3 regions of the Dietzia sp. PP-33 genome follow, and region 1 is predicted to be linked to each of the others. Evidence: riboswitches for the same ligand, from Rfam matches in the RefSeq annotation. Region 1 holds a riboswitch; each other region holds the start of a gene.
What was found. A riboswitch is a leader RNA that binds a small molecule or an ion and turns the genes downstream of it on or off. The one in region 1 is predicted to bind cobalamin.

Region 1 (4,760 bases):
GCCCAGGGGGATGTGTTCGGCGCCCAGGTGGGCGGCCAGCTCGGAGGCCAGGCCCATGCGGAACCTGCCGCTCTCGCAGTCCACCACCACCGACGCCACACCGAGGGAGGCCAGCCCGGCCGCCGCGGCACGGGACTGGGCGAGGGCGTCCGGGCCATGGGTGGCCCGGCCGTCGGTGACGACGACGACGAGGGGTCGCCGCTGCGGGTCGCGGACCCTCTCGATGCGCAGGACCTCGGCGGCGGTGAGCAGTCCCTCCGCCAGTGGGGTGCGGCCCCCGGCGGGCAGCTCGGCCAGGCGGGCGGCGGCCACGTCCACCGAGGAGGTGGGCGGCAGGGCGACCTGCGCGCCGGACCCGCGGAAGGTCACCAATCCCACCTTGTCGCGTCGGCGGTAGGCATCCAGCAGCAGGGAGAGGATCGCGGTCTTGACCTGCTCCATTCGGGTGCGCGCGGCCATCGATCCCGAGGCGTCCACGCAGAACAGCACCAGGTTGGCCTCCCGCCCCTCGCGGACCGCCGAGCGCAGGTCGCGGGCGGACAGGAGCAGTCGCCCGCCGTCGCGGCCCGAGTTGCGCCCACGCGCGGCCTGCTGGGGCGCGGCGGCGCGGATGGTGGCGGGCAGGTGCACGTCGGAGCCGGTGAAGCCGGCCGAGCCCGTGCGCCGGCCGGTGCTGGTGATGGCCCGGGACCGGCGACCGGAGACGCCGTTGCCGGTCCCGGTGACGGTCAGCAGCCGCGTGCGGTAGGGCGCCGAGGCCGCCGTGACCGTCCCCGGCTCGGTCGCCGCGCCGCCCGGTCGGCTGTTCTGCTCGGCCCCGTCGCCCTCGGGTCGCGGGTCGCCGGGGTCGGTGCGATCGCCCTGCTCTTGCACCCGGCCGTCGTCGCTGGAATTCTGCTCGGAGTCCGGCCCGGTGTCCGGGTGCTGGTCAGACTGCTCTGCGGACGCCGGGGAGTTCTCCCCGGCGGGGGGCTGCTGGGCGTCGGAGTCTCCGGCGTCGCCGGTGTCCTCGGCTGATGCGCCTGAGTCGCCGTCCTGCGGGCCGGTCGTGGCGTCGCTCGCGTTGTCGTCGTTCTTGTCGTCATCGCCCGGGCCGTCAGTCCCGGGGCCGTCGTCCCGCGGATCGGGCTCGTCGTCGTCTCCGAGGAGGCGGTCGAGGAGGTCCTCGTCGAGTCCGGGGGCGTCGAACGGTGCGCGGCGCCGGCGGTGGGGGAGCGCCATCCGCGCGGCGACGCGGATGTCGGCGCGGGTGATCCGGGTCCGGCCCTGCCAGGCGGCGTGGGCGGCGGCCGTGCGCGCGGTGACGATGTCCGCGCGCATGCCGTCGACGTCGAAGCCCGCGCAGACGGTCGCGATCTTGGTCAGCGCCCAGTCGGTCAGCTCGACGGCGTCCACGCGCTCCCGTGCGGCGACGATCCGTTCGCGCAGGGCGAGTTCGTCGGCCGCGAAGGTGGCGGAGAAGCCCTCCGGGTGGGAGTCGAAGGCGACCCGGCGGCGGATCACCTCGGCCCGCAGCGCCGCCTCGCGCGGGGCGGACACCTCGACGGTGAGCCCGAAGCGGTCGAGCAGCTGGGGCCGGAGCTCGCCCTCCTCGGGGTTCATGGTGCCGATCAGGACGAAGCGGGCGGCGTGCTCCACCGACACCCCGTCCCGCTCGACGGTGACCCGTCCCATCGCGGCGGCGTCGAGGAGCTGGTCCACCACGTGGTCGTGGAGCAGGTTGACCTCGTCCACGTAGAGCAGTCCGCGGTGCGCGCGGGCCAGCAGGCCGGGCTCGAACGCGGTGACACCCTCGCTCAGGGCCTTCTCCAGGTGCAGCGATCCGGCGATGCGGTCCTCGGTCGCGCCGATCGGCAGCTCCACCAGCCGGACCGGCCGGTGCTCGGTCGGCGCGTCGTGGGGAATGGGCCCGTCGGGGGTGTCGGTGCCGCGGTCGGCCGGGGCGCTGGAGAACCTGTCGCCGGCCACGACCTCGATCTGCGGCAGGATTCCGGCGAGGGCGCGGACCATCGTGGACTTGGCGGTGCCCTTCTCTCCGCGGATCAGGACGCCGCCCACCGATGGCGAGACCGCGTTGAGGAGAAGGGCCAGCGCCATGTCGTCGGAACCGACGACAGCGCTGAAGGGGTAGTGCTGTGGCATGGGGGCTCCCGCTCTCGTCTGCCAGGCTGGTCAGCGCGAGGCCGGTCTCCGGACTTCCCGGCTCATCTCGGGCGTTCGCGCTGGACGCGATCGCCCGAAAGGCCGGGTTACCGTAGCGGGCCCTGTGCCGGAATTTCACCGGCTTCCCTGATTCTCCCCGCGGCCGCCGGAGCGGTCGTGGGGCACCTCGTGCTGTTGGGTGTAGTTGTTTCTCCTGGCCGAGGCTACCCAGCGTCCACGCGGTCCGGGCGGCCGGGCCGGGCGGTAGGGTTCCGCGTCATGAACGCACAGGTGGTCGTGGTGGGGATCGGCGGTGACGGCTGGGCCGGCCTCGACGAGGCCCGCCGCCGCGCCGTCCTGGGCGCCGACGTCCTGCTCGGCGGGGAGCGTCACCTGGCGATGGTTCCGGCCGAGGCGACGGCCGAGCGAGAGCCGTGGCCGCGGCCGATGCGCTCGGGGCTACCTGATCTGGTGGAGCGCTACGACGGGCGGTCGATCGTGGCCCTGGCCTCGGGTGACCCGCTGGTGTCCGGGGTGGCCACGACGTTGATCGACCTGCTCGGCCCGGATTCTGTGGAGGTGCTGCCGGCGGTGTCGTCGGTCTCCTTGGCCCGCGCCCGGATGCGGTGGCCGGCCGAGACGGTGGCGGTGCTGCGCGACCACCGCGAGCTTCCCCGTGACCTGGCGCCGGGGCGGCGGCTGTTGGTGTTGAGCGCCGACCGGCACACTCCTGGGCACGTCGCCGCGATGCTGACCGGTGCGGGTTTCGGCGCGAGCGCGCTGACCGTGCTCGCCGACCTGGGGAGCCCTGCCGAGGCACGTGTGTGCTGCCGCGCCGACGAGTGGCCGGCCGGGGAGGAGGCGCCCCAGCTGCACGTGCTGGCCGTCGAGTGCGTGGCCGGTCCCGCTGCGCTTCCGCTCGGACTCGTTCCCGGGCTGCCCGACGACGCCTTCGAGAACGACGGCCAGCTCACCCGCCGCGACCTGCGCGCCTCGGCCCTCTCGCGGCTCGCCCCCACTCCAGGGGAGCTCTTGTGGGACGTGGGCGCCGGCGCCGGATCGGTGGGCATCGAGTGGATGCGCGCCCACCAGTCCTGTCGCACAGTGTCTGTAGAGGCCGATCCCGAGAGGGCGGCGCGCGTGGAGCGCAACGCCGCACGCCTGGGGGTTCCGTCGCTGGAGGTCGTCCGCGGCCGGGCGCCGCAGGTTCTCGAGGGGCTGCCGCGGCCCGATGCGGTGTTCGTGGGCGGAGGCGGCACCGCTCCCGGGCTGCTGCGGCAGTGCTGGGAGGCGCTGCGCCCCGGCGGCAGGCTGGTCGCCCACGCGGTGACGATCGAGACAGAGCGGGTGCTCATCGATGCCCGCGCGGAGTTCGGCGGCGAGCTCGCGCGGTTCCACGTGGAACACGCCGACTCGATCGGCACGTTCACCGGCTGGGCTCCGGCGCGGGCCGTGGTGCAGTGGTGCGCGGTCAAGCCCTTCGCTGTTATGGCGGATTCTGCCGCTGCGACTGATTCCGCCGCGGCGGCTGATTCTTGGGAGACAGGGGAGACCTCGTGACCGTTCACTTCGTCGGGGCCGGCCCCGGCGCCGCCGACCTGCTCACGCTGCGTGCGGCCGCCGCACTGGCTGCAGCCGACGTCTGCCTGTACGCGGGCACCTATCTGGACGACGGCGTGCTCGACCACTGCCGACCGGGCGCGCGGTTGGTGGACACCCAGCACCTGGACCTGGACGCGATCGTCGGCGAGATCGTGGCAGCGCATGCCGACGGCCTGGAGGTGGTGCGGTTGTGCTCGGGTGACCCGTCGCTGTACTCCGCGCTCGCCGAGCAGACCCGTCGCCTCGACGCAGCGGGCGTCCCCTGGGACGTGGTGCCCGGCGTTCCCGCCTACGCGGCCGCCGCCGCGGAGCTGGGGGTGGAGCTGACCGTGCCCGAGGTGGTGCAGTCGGTGGTGCTCACCCGGGTCCAGGCGCGGTCGACCGCGATGCCGTCTTCTGAATCCCTGGAGAACTTCGCTGCCACCGGCGCGACGCTGGTGCTGCACCTGGCGATCACCCGGATCCGCGAGCTCGCCGAACGTCTGATCCCCACCCACGGCGCCGATTGCCCGGTGGCCGTGTTGGCCAACGCGAGCCGCCCGCACCGAGTGGAGCTGCGCGGCACTCTCGCCGACATCGCCGACGCGGTCGAGTCCGCCGGCCTGCGGCAGGCCGCGGTGATCCTGGTGGGCCGGGCGTTGGTCCGACCGGGGGAGGCGGAGTCGTGGTTGTATGCCTCCGATCCGGAGCGGGAGGCGAAGCGGCGCGGACGGGCGGCGGAGTAGGTACACGAACTCTCGGGGATTCGTGGACCGGGTTCGGACTGCTGATCGAGAGAAGATGACCGCAGACCAGCGAATTAGACGCAATCAGACCGTCTCGCTCGCTCCATGTTCCACCTCAAACAGATCGTTGGCGAGACTCTGTCAAGGGGGCGAGTGCGGTGCTCGTTCACGATCGGGTCACCTACGCCGCCGGCCCCCAGGATCCGCGGGCGGCCCCGGGCAGATCCATAGGGCCCGCGACGCTGCGGCACGGCGGGGCGAACTCAGCGAATGTGGTTGACATCACATTGG
Region 2 (4,760 bases), on a different contig from region 1:
CCCACGGCAGGGCCTGGCCGGAATCGTCGACGATACGGGCCTTCACGCCGGCGATGAGTCGGCCCTGCGTCATGCGGAGCTCGAACTGCTCCTCCTCCGGCAGGGAGGCCTTCGGGCGGGACAGGGTGCCGATGGGCGAGGTCTCGGTCATGCCCCACGCGTGGACGATGTTGATCCCGTATTTGTCCCGGAACTTACGGATCAGCTCCGGCGGGCACGAGCTGCCGCCGACGACCACGGCGCGGAAGCTCGACATGTCGATGGGGTGGTCCACGCTGTACGCGTCCACGGCCTGCCAGATCGTGGGGACGGCGGCGGCCAGCGTCGGACGCTCGGAGGCGATCATCGCCGCGAGGGGCTCCGGCTGGAGGAAACGCTCGGGCATGATCAGCGACGCGCCCACCATGAAGGCCGCGTACGGCAGCCCCCACGACATGGCGTGGAACATCGGCACGATCGCCAGCACGTTGTCGTCAAGCGAGATGTCCATGCCGTCGGACATGCACACCTGCATCGAGTGGAGGTAGATCGACCGGTGCGAGTAGACGACGCCCTTCGGGTCGCCGGTGGTGCCCGAGGTGTAGGCCATCGCGGCGCCGGAGTTCTCGTCGACCTCCGGCCAATCGAACTCGGTGGACTGGGCGGCAAGGAGCGCGTCGTAGTCGTGCACCCGGACGCCCTCGGGAGCCTCGAGGTTCGCGGCGCCCCCACCGGTGACGATCACGTGCTCGACCGTCGAGAACCGGGGCAGGAGCGGCTGCAGGAGCGGGATCAGGCTCGGGTCGACGATCACGACCTTGTCCTCTGCGTGGTTGGCCACGAACTCGAGCTGGTCCGGGAACAGCCGGATGTTCAGCGGATGCAGCACGGCGCCCATGGACGGGATCGCGAGGTAGGCCTCCAAGTGCTCGGAGTTGTTCCACTGGAATGTGGCGACCCGCTGGTCACCGTCGACCCCCAGGGAACGCAGCGCGTTGGCCAGCTGCGCGGCGTGCTTGCCCAGATCGCCGTAGGTGATCTTCCGTGGTCCCTGATCGGTCCAGGTGGTGACGACCGCATCGGAGTGGACGGTCGCACCGAACTGCAGGATCGTGCTGATGTTCAACTGCTCCGGCATCATCGTGCTCTTAATGAGGGGCTCCTTGATCGAGGGGTGGCGTCTGTCACTCTCGTGTCGAGACTACCTGACGTCCATGACGTCCATGACGTCCTTGGGCCGTGTGGGCGATCACCCGTCGAGGTCGTCGAAGACGGTCTGGACGGTCCTCATCGCCGCGAGGGCCGCCGGCGCGCCGCAGTACCCCGAGGCGTGGATGACCGCCTCGGTGATCTCCTCGCGGGCCAACCCGTTGGTCAGCCCGCCGCGTACATGCCCCGCCGGCTCGGCGTCCGCGCGCAGTGCCACGAGCATCCCGATATTGAGCAGGCTGCGATCCCGTCGGTCCAACCCGGGCCGGTTCCAGATGTTGCCCCACACGTTCTCTGCGACCACGTGCTGGATCGCCTCCGACGCCGTCCCGGCCGCCCGATCCATGGCACGGTCGACGAAGGCGTCGCTCATCACCTCGCGCCGGGTCGCGAAACCCTGCTCGCGCAGATCCCCGGCCGAAGGCCCCTCGCCTGCAGAATTCGTCGTCGCAGTCATCTCCACGGTCCTCTCCCACTGCCGACAGGTCTCGGTAACCATCCTCCCCGGACCGACTCCATCGCCTCCGCGTGCCCTCACCCCACCTCGGTCAGACGCGGGGGCGGCTCGGACAGGGGCGGCAGCGGAGGCGCAGGATGGGCGGACGCGGCGACGGGTGGGATACCCTCGACGGGTCCGGCCAACAGCGTCGGACCCCCCGCGGCAACTCGGCGGAAGTCGGTGCGAATCCGACGCTGTCCCGCAACTGTGATCCCGTCTCGGGCGGGCGAGCCAGATCGGCCGGTACCGCGGCAGCCGTACGTACTGACCTCGGACGAAGGACGGTCGCGTGCAGCGGCCCCGGCCGCGGCCCGAGCTGTTTTCGTCCTCCGAACCACGGAGGATGCCATGCCCCACCCGACCGACCTCGGCCACTCCCCGGCTCGCCGGGCCCGCCGGTCCCGCACACTGCTGGTCGCCCTCCTGGCCGCCCCGGCGCTGGTCGCCACCGCGTGCAGCGGGTCCGCCGGCGACGAGCCGGCCCCGGCCGACCAGACCTCCGCCGCGGCGGACGAGCCACAGGCGATCGTGTCTCTGGCCCCCACCACCACCGAGATGCTCTACGCCGTCGGCGCCGGGGACAGCGTCGTGGCGGTCGACGAGCGCTCCGATTTCCCCTCCGACGCCCCGGCCACCGACCTGTCCGGCTACACGCCCAACCTCGAGGCGATCCTGGGGTACGCGCCGGACCTCGTGGTGCTCACCGACGACACCGGGGACATCGTGGCCGGCCTCGAACGCTCCGGCGTCGAGGTGCTGCAGCTGCCCGCCGCGCAGACCCTCGACGACACCTACACCCAGCTCGAGCAGGTCGGGGCCGCCACCGGGCACATCGGCGAGGCCGTCGAACTCGTGTCGCGGATGCGAGGCGAGATCGACGGGATCGTCGCCTCGGTGCCGGAGCGCGAGACCCCGCTGACGTACTTCCACGAGCTCGACGACACCTACTACACCGTCACCGACGACACCTACGTCGGCGAGATCTACTCCATGCTGGGCCTGACCTCCATCGCCACCGGTGACAACCCCTACCCGCAACTGTCCGAGGAACTCATCCTCGAGGCCGACCCGGACCTCGTGTTCCTCGCCGACGGCCAGTGCTGCGGCGTCACCCCGGAGGTCGTGGCCGAGCGGCCCGGGTGGGACGGGCTCACCGCCGTGCGCGAGGGCAGCGTTCACGTGGTCGACGAGGACCTGTCCAGCCGGTGGGGCCCGCGCGTGGTCGACTTCATGCGCGAGGTCGCCGCGATCGTGGCAGCAGTGCCCGATGCAGTGTCCGATACCACGCGGACCCCCGCGAACCAGCCCGGCTCGTGACCCACCCGTCGCCCCGCCACGCCCTGGTGCTGGGCGGGGCGACGCTGCTGCTGGCCGCGGCGGTCCTGCTCGGCACCCTCATCGGACCGGCCGGCCTCACCCCGGGCGGCGTGGTGCTCGAACTGGTGGGCCGGCTGCCGCTCGTCGACATCGACTCCGGGTTCACCGGGCGTCAGCAGGTCATCCTGTGGGAGATCCGCATCCCACGCGTGGTGCTGGGTGCGATCGTCGGCGCGATGCTCGCGATCGCCGGGGCCACCTACCAGGGCGTGTTCCGCAACCCGCTCGCCGACCCGTACCTGCTGGGGGTGTCCAGCGGGGCGGGTCTGGGCGCCACCCTGGCGATCGTGGTGGGCGGCGCGATGGGCTCGGCGATGGTGCCACCCGCCGCGTTCGCCGGCGGCATGATCGCGGTGCTCGCCACCTACACCCTGGGCCGCAGTGTCGGCGGCGGACGCAGTGAGGTCGTCATCATCCTCGCGGGCGTCGCGGTGGCGGCGTTCGCCAGCGCCATCCAGACGTTCTTCATGCAGCGCCACGACGAGACCCTGCGGCAGGTGTACTCCTGGATGCTCGGCCGCCTCACGACCAGCGGCTGGGCCGACGTGCAGACCGTGCTGCCGTACGTGATCGTGTCGGTGGCCGTGATCGCCCTGTTCCGTCGCACCCTCGACGTGATGGCGGTCGGGGACGCCGAGGCCGCGACGCTGGGTATCGCCCCGGCGCGGGTGCGCCTGGTCCTCCTCATCGTGGCGACCCTCGGTACGGCGGCGGTGGTGTCCGTGTCGGGCCTGATCGGGTTCGTCGGCATCGTCATCCCCCACGCCGTGCGGATGCTCATCGGGCCGGGGCACCGCCTGCTGCTGCCGGTGTCGCTGCTGGTCGGCGCGGCCTTCCTCATCCTGGCCGACGTCGTCGCCCGCACCGCGATGAGTCCGGCCGAGCTGCCCATCGGCGTGGTCACCGCCGCGATCGGCGCCCCGTTCTTCCTCATCGTCCTGCGTCGCAGCCGGGGGCACATATGACCACCACACCACCCAGGTCGTCCGCGCCCGCCGCCCTGACCTGCCGCGACCTGCGCGTCACCCTGGACCGCACGGCCATCCTCCACGGCATCGATCTCTCCGTGGACGCCGGATCGTGGGTGTCCCTGGTGGGCCCCAACGGCTCCGGCAAGACGACCCTGCTGTTCGCGCTCGCCGGGCTCATCCCCGCCTCCGGCCACATCGAGGTCGACGGGCTGACCCCGCGCCGGGCGGGTCGCCGCAGGGTGGCACGGACCGTGGCGATGATGCCACAGCGCCCGGTCATCCCCGAGAGGGTCACGGCGCGCGAGCTCATCGGACTCGGCCGCACGCCGCACATCGGCCGGTTCGGCACCGAGACCGCCGGCGATCACGAGGTCGTCGACCGCGTCATCGATCGCCTGGACCTGCACGACCTGGCCTCACGCACCGCCACGACGCTGTCCGGGGGCGAGTTGCAGCGGGTGGTGCTGGGCCGCTCGCTGGCCCAGGAACCGCGGGTGCTGCTACTCGACGAGCCCACCAGCGCGCTGGACATCGGCCACCAGCAGCAGGTGCTCGACCTGGTGGACTCCATCCGCCGCGAGACCGGCCTGACCGTCGTGGCCGCGATGCACGACCTCACCTCGGCCGCGCACTACGGCGAGCGGCTGGTGCTGCTCGACCGGGGCCGAGTGCTCACCGACGGCCGGCCCGAGGCGGTCCTCACCGCCGAGCGGGTGGCTCAGGTC
Region 3 (4,760 bases), on a different contig from region 1:
CCGATGGTCCCGGACACCGCCACCGCACCCGCCGTGAGCGCCGAGACCAGCAACAGCATGAGGATGCGGAACCGCGGGACGTTCATACCCATCGCCGTGGCACCGTCGTCGCCGGTCAGCAGCAGGTCCAGGTGGCGGCCGGACACCATCACGACGGTCCCGGCAACGGCGAGGATGGTGACCGGGGCGAGCAGCATGGTCCACCCCGCGTCACCGAACCCGCCGGCGAGCCAGCGCATGACGGTGCCCAGTTGGTGGTCGTCGCCCAGCACCAGCAACGTGAAGGTGTTGAGTGCCGAGAACACCATCGTCAGGGCCGCACCCACCAGCACGATGGCGGTGGTGTCGTGCGCGCGTCGCGCCACCAGGATGACCCCGGCGAGCGGCAGGAGGGCACCGAGGAAGGCGGCCATCGGGAGGGTGAACACGCCCCACACCCCGGCACCCACGCCCAGGACGGTGAGCAGGACGACACCGAAGCCGGCCCCGGACGACACCCCCAACAGGTACGGGTCGGCCAGGGGGTTGCGCGTCACCGCCTGGGCGACGCCACCGGCCACCGCGAGGGATGCGCCCACCGCGGCCGCCATCAGGGCGCGCGGGAGCCGGGACTCGATCACGATCGCCTCGCGCGCGTCCGACCACCACGGCGTGAACGACCCCGGGGCCAGACGGTGGGCGACGATCGCCCAGACGTCCCCCAGGGGGATCGACACCGACCCCAGCGAGACCCCCGCCGCCACCGAGAGGGCGAGGAGCGCCAGCAGCGGCATGAGGATGACGCCCAGCGGCCGCCTGACGTGGCGCCGGGCCGGGGGGCGGGGCCGGGCCGGTGGACCGTGTGGCGCGTCGTCGCGCACCCGACGGGAACCGTCGTGGACGACCGTCGCCATGTCAGCCCCCGAACGCGGCGGGGTAGAGCTCGCGGGCGATGGTCTCGACCGAGGTCGCCATCCGGGAACTCTCGAAGAAGTCGGCGAGGGGCACCACCACGATGCGGTCCTGCCTGATCGCCGGTGTGGTGGACATGATGGGCTGGTTGCGCAGGTAGGCGATCTTGTCCTCGGCACTGGTGGCGCCGTAGTCGAGCACCACGATCGCCTCGGGCCGGCGTTCGCCGAGGATCTCCCACGTCGTCTTGAGGTAGGGGCGCTCGCCCTCGGTGAAGATGTTGTCCGCTCCGGCGTACTCGCCGATCAGCTGGCCGATGCCGACGCCACCGATCGTCATCGGTTCCGCCTCGCCGCTGTCGTAGAAGAACGTGGGCGTCCCCGGGATGCCGGCCTCGTCCAGCGTGGCACGGACCGCCTCGATCTGGTCGACGATCCCGTCGGTGAGCGCCCGGGCACCGTCCTCCAGGTCGAGGACGCGACCGAGTTGCGAGAAGTCCGTCTCGAGCATGCTGACGTCGGGGAAGCCCTCGCCGCAGTACTCGGAGAACAGGAAGGTGTCGATGCCCGCGGCTTCCAGGGCGTCTCGGCTACGGCCCTCCTTCTCGTCGAACGCGCTGCGCATGCCGGCCACCACCAGATCCGGTTCCAGATCGACGATCTGCTCCCAGGTGGGATACTCCTCGGCCAGCCCGGGTATCGCCTCGAGCTCCTCGGCGACCTCCGGGAGGACGTCCTCACGGTCGTCGTATCCCCGGCCGACGATCCGGTCTCCCGCACCCATCTGGACGAGGGTCTCCGTGACGTGGGCGTTCATGGTGACGATGCGCTGGGGTGGCGCCTCGTAGGTCGTGTCCCGATCACAGTTGCTGATGGTGACCGGTTCGGCGAACGCCTCCCCGGTGGCGGTGCTCTCCTGCGCCTCGCCGCGGGAGCAGCCGGCGGCGAGGACCCCTGTGGCGAGGAGCGCGGCGAGCGCGATGGTGGACCTGGACTGGCGACGGAACATGATCAGACCTCGGATCGTGTCGTGTGCCCGCGAACACACGAGACCCGCAGGTGGGCGACCGTCGACGACGGTCGCCGACCGTGCAGGACTCCGGATCGCAGACCGCGGCGATTGACGTGGAGTCGCGAATCCCCGGGCAGGTAATCGGGCTCGTCGTCACCAGGGTGACGACACACCGTTGCGGGTCAGCGCCGGATTCCCACCGGTCTTCCCCTGCGTTTCCGAGAGTTCAGCTAGTCGTGGTGTCAGTATGCACATCCGTGGCGCAGGCCGTGGCGGCACCTCCCTGGAACACCGGCGCACGGGGGACACCGGGGGCACCCGGGACACCAGGCCGGTGCCTACTCGTCGTACCCCAGGGAGAACGCCGCCTCGAGGTCGTGCTTGGACAGCGCCCGGAACGCGATGTGCGTCTCGGTGTCCACCACGCCCGGCACCTTGTTCAGACGGTCCGAGACGATCTCGGCCACCTCCTCGTTCCGGCGGGCCCGCACCAGCACGATGAGGTCGATGGTGCCGGTGACCGAGTAGACCTCGGAGACCCCGTCGATCTCGGCGATCGACTCGGCGACCTCGGGGATGCGCGCCGTCTCGGCGTGGACAAAGACGATGGCGGTGATCATGGCCTCAGATTAGTGCAGCAGGCGTAGCGTCTGCCTCATGATCCACGGGGACCTCTTCCAGACCGCGCGCGAGACCCAGACCGACCGCCCGTTCGCCCTGCAGAACTCCAAGCTGCTCAAGGTGACGGTCCGCGACCAGACCGTCATGGCCCGCACCGGGTCGATGGTGGCCTACCAGGGACGGATCGGATTCGAGAACGCCGGTAGCGGCGGCATCGGGAAGATGTTCAAGTCCGCCGCGACCGGGGAGGGCGTCCCTCTGATGCGGTGCACCGGGCAGGGCGAGCTGTTCCTGGCCGACCAGGCCTCGGAGATCCAGGTGCTCTACCTGGAGAACGACATGATCTCGGTCAACGGGGCCAGCGTCCTGGCGTTCTCCGAAGGGATCCAGTGGGACATCCACCGCATCGCCGCGAAGAGCGCCCTGATGACGGGCGGTCTGTACAACGTCTCCCTGCGCGGAACCGGGTTCGTGGCAGTGACCAGCAAGGGCCAGCCGGTCGCACTCGACGTGGCCTCCGCGCCGACCTTCGCCGACGCTCAGGCCGTGGTCCTGTGGACGGCCGGGGTGACGATGGACGTGAAGGTCGACACCGGTGGCATCAAGTCCATGATCCGTGGCGGTAGCGGCGAGACGTTCCAGCTGGCGTTCGGCGGCCAGGGCCTCGTGGTGGTGCAGCCGTCGGAGAACGTGCCCCAGGGCGCCGGGAGCCAGAGCGGCTCGTAGGCGGCCCGGGCCAGCCCCGGGGTCAGCGCATGTTCTCCGGGGTCCAGTAGGCGCGCATCGCGCGGACCTTGCCCTGCTCGTCGTGGGTCATGAGGTCCCACACGTTGATCGTCGCCTTGGAGTCGGCGTCGAAGTGGGTGGTGATCTCGAAGTTGAACAGCAGGTCGTCACCGCACACCCTCGCCTCGAGCACCTCGGCGTCGATCTTCAGCGCCACCACGGAGGAGTAGAACTCGCGGATCGCGGCCTTGCCCTCGTGGACGGTGCCGCTCCCGACCGGGTCCTCCACCGTGGCGTTCTCGGCGTAGAGGTCCAGCACGGCCTCGAGGTCGCCGGCGATCAACCCTGCGATGTACGAATCTGCGGTGGCTCGGATCTGCTCGGGGGAGGCGCTCACGGTGGTGGCCCTTTCGGTATGACGACGAGACTTCTCGAGCCTAGAACGTGTTCTCGCTCCGTGGGTCCGTACGCCACAACCGGCGCCGTAGGCGTGTGACTTGCGCCACATTCGTCACGGGCCTACGCTCCCTTCACCAACGGCAGGACGTCCGACCGGTCCGGGAGCGGGGTACGCCATGTCCACACAGAACGTCTCGTCGAAGAGTTCCGACGAGGAGTCCTTCCACACCGGCCGAGTGGTGATCATCTCCCTGGTGGCCGCGCTCGGCGGCTTCCTGTTCGGCTTCGACACCGCGGTCATCAACGGCGCGGTGGACGCCGTCCAGGAGACCTTCGGGATGAGCCCCGGCCTCACCGGGTTCGCCGTCTCCTCGGCGCTGCTCGGCTGCATCGCCGGCGCGTACCTCGCCGGTCGTCTCGCCGACCGCTGGGGGCGCACCCGCGTCATGATCCTGGCTTCGGTGCTGTTCACCATCAGCTCGGTCGGGTCCGGGTTCGCCGTCGGCCCCTGGGACCTCATCCTGTGGCGGGTGATCGGCGGCCTGGGCGTGGGGGCGGCCTCCGTCATAGCGCCCGCGTACATCGCGGAGGTCGCCCCGCCGTCGATCCGCGGCCGACTCGGTTCGCTCCAGCAACTCGCGATCGTCTCCGGCATCTTCGTGGCCCTGCTCTCCGACGCCTGGCTCGCGGGCGTGGCCGGCGGCGCGATCGAGGAACTCTGGCTGGGGGTGCAGGCCTGGCGCTGGATGTTCTGGACCGAGCTGATCCCCGCGGTGACCTACGGCGTCCTGGCGCTCATGATCCCCGAGTCCCCCCGCTACCTGCTCGCCAAGGGACTGGTCGGCGAGGCCAGGAACGTCCTGCGCACCATCCAGTCCGGCGGCATCGACAACCGGATCAAGGAGATCCGGGCGACCGTCCGCGAGGACAGGAAGCGGTCGTGGCGCGACATGCTCACGCCGACCGGCACCAACCTGCTGCCGATCGTGTGGATCGGCATCGTCCTGTCGGTCTTCCAGCAGGCCGTGGGCATCAACGTGATCTTCTACTACTCCACCACGCTGTGGCAGTCGGTCGGCTTCACGGAGGAGAACGCGCTCACCCAGACCGTC

Region 2: linked by a shared signal. The riboswitch ahead of NJE57_RS15450 (ABC transporter substrate-binding protein) and the one ahead of NJE57_RS13750 (VWA domain-containing protein) in region 1 are both predicted to bind cobalamin.
Region 3: linked by a shared signal. The riboswitch ahead of NJE57_RS11570 (ABC transporter substrate-binding protein) and the one ahead of NJE57_RS13750 (VWA domain-containing protein) in region 1 are both predicted to bind cobalamin.

Annotation. Positions count from the first base shown of each region.
Region 1 is NZ_JAMYEI010000007.1:243,266-248,025, reverse strand. Features, by position in the region: gene NJE57_RS13750 (VWA domain-containing protein) at 1-2,142, opposite strand, end outside; cobalamin riboswitch at 2,164-2,347, opposite strand; gene cbiE (precorrin-6y C5,15-methyltransferase (decarboxylating) subunit CbiE) at 2,422-3,702, shown strand; gene NJE57_RS13740 (cobalt-precorrin-4/precorrin-4 C(11)-methyltransferase) at 3,699-4,469, shown strand.
Region 2 is NZ_JAMYEI010000009.1:44,036-48,795, forward strand. Features, by position in the region: gene NJE57_RS15440 (long-chain fatty acid--CoA ligase) at 1-1,132, opposite strand, end outside; gene NJE57_RS15445 (carboxymuconolactone decarboxylase family protein) at 1,229-1,645, opposite strand; cobalamin riboswitch at 1,802-1,947, shown strand; gene NJE57_RS15450 (ABC transporter substrate-binding protein) at 2,036-3,004, shown strand; gene NJE57_RS15455 (iron ABC transporter permease) at 3,001-4,029, shown strand; gene NJE57_RS15460 (ABC transporter ATP-binding protein) at 4,026-4,760, shown strand, end outside.
Region 3 is NZ_JAMYEI010000006.1:57,476-62,235, forward strand. Features, by position in the region: gene NJE57_RS11565 (FecCD family ABC transporter permease) at 1-893, opposite strand, end outside; gene NJE57_RS11570 (ABC transporter substrate-binding protein) at 895-1,899, opposite strand; cobalamin riboswitch at 2,017-2,152, opposite strand; gene NJE57_RS11575 (Lrp/AsnC ligand binding domain-containing protein) at 2,241-2,522, opposite strand; gene NJE57_RS11580 (AIM24 family protein) at 2,560-3,249, shown strand; gene NJE57_RS11585 (nuclear transport factor 2 family protein) at 3,272-3,646, opposite strand; gene NJE57_RS11590 (sugar porter family MFS transporter) at 3,825-4,760, shown strand, end outside.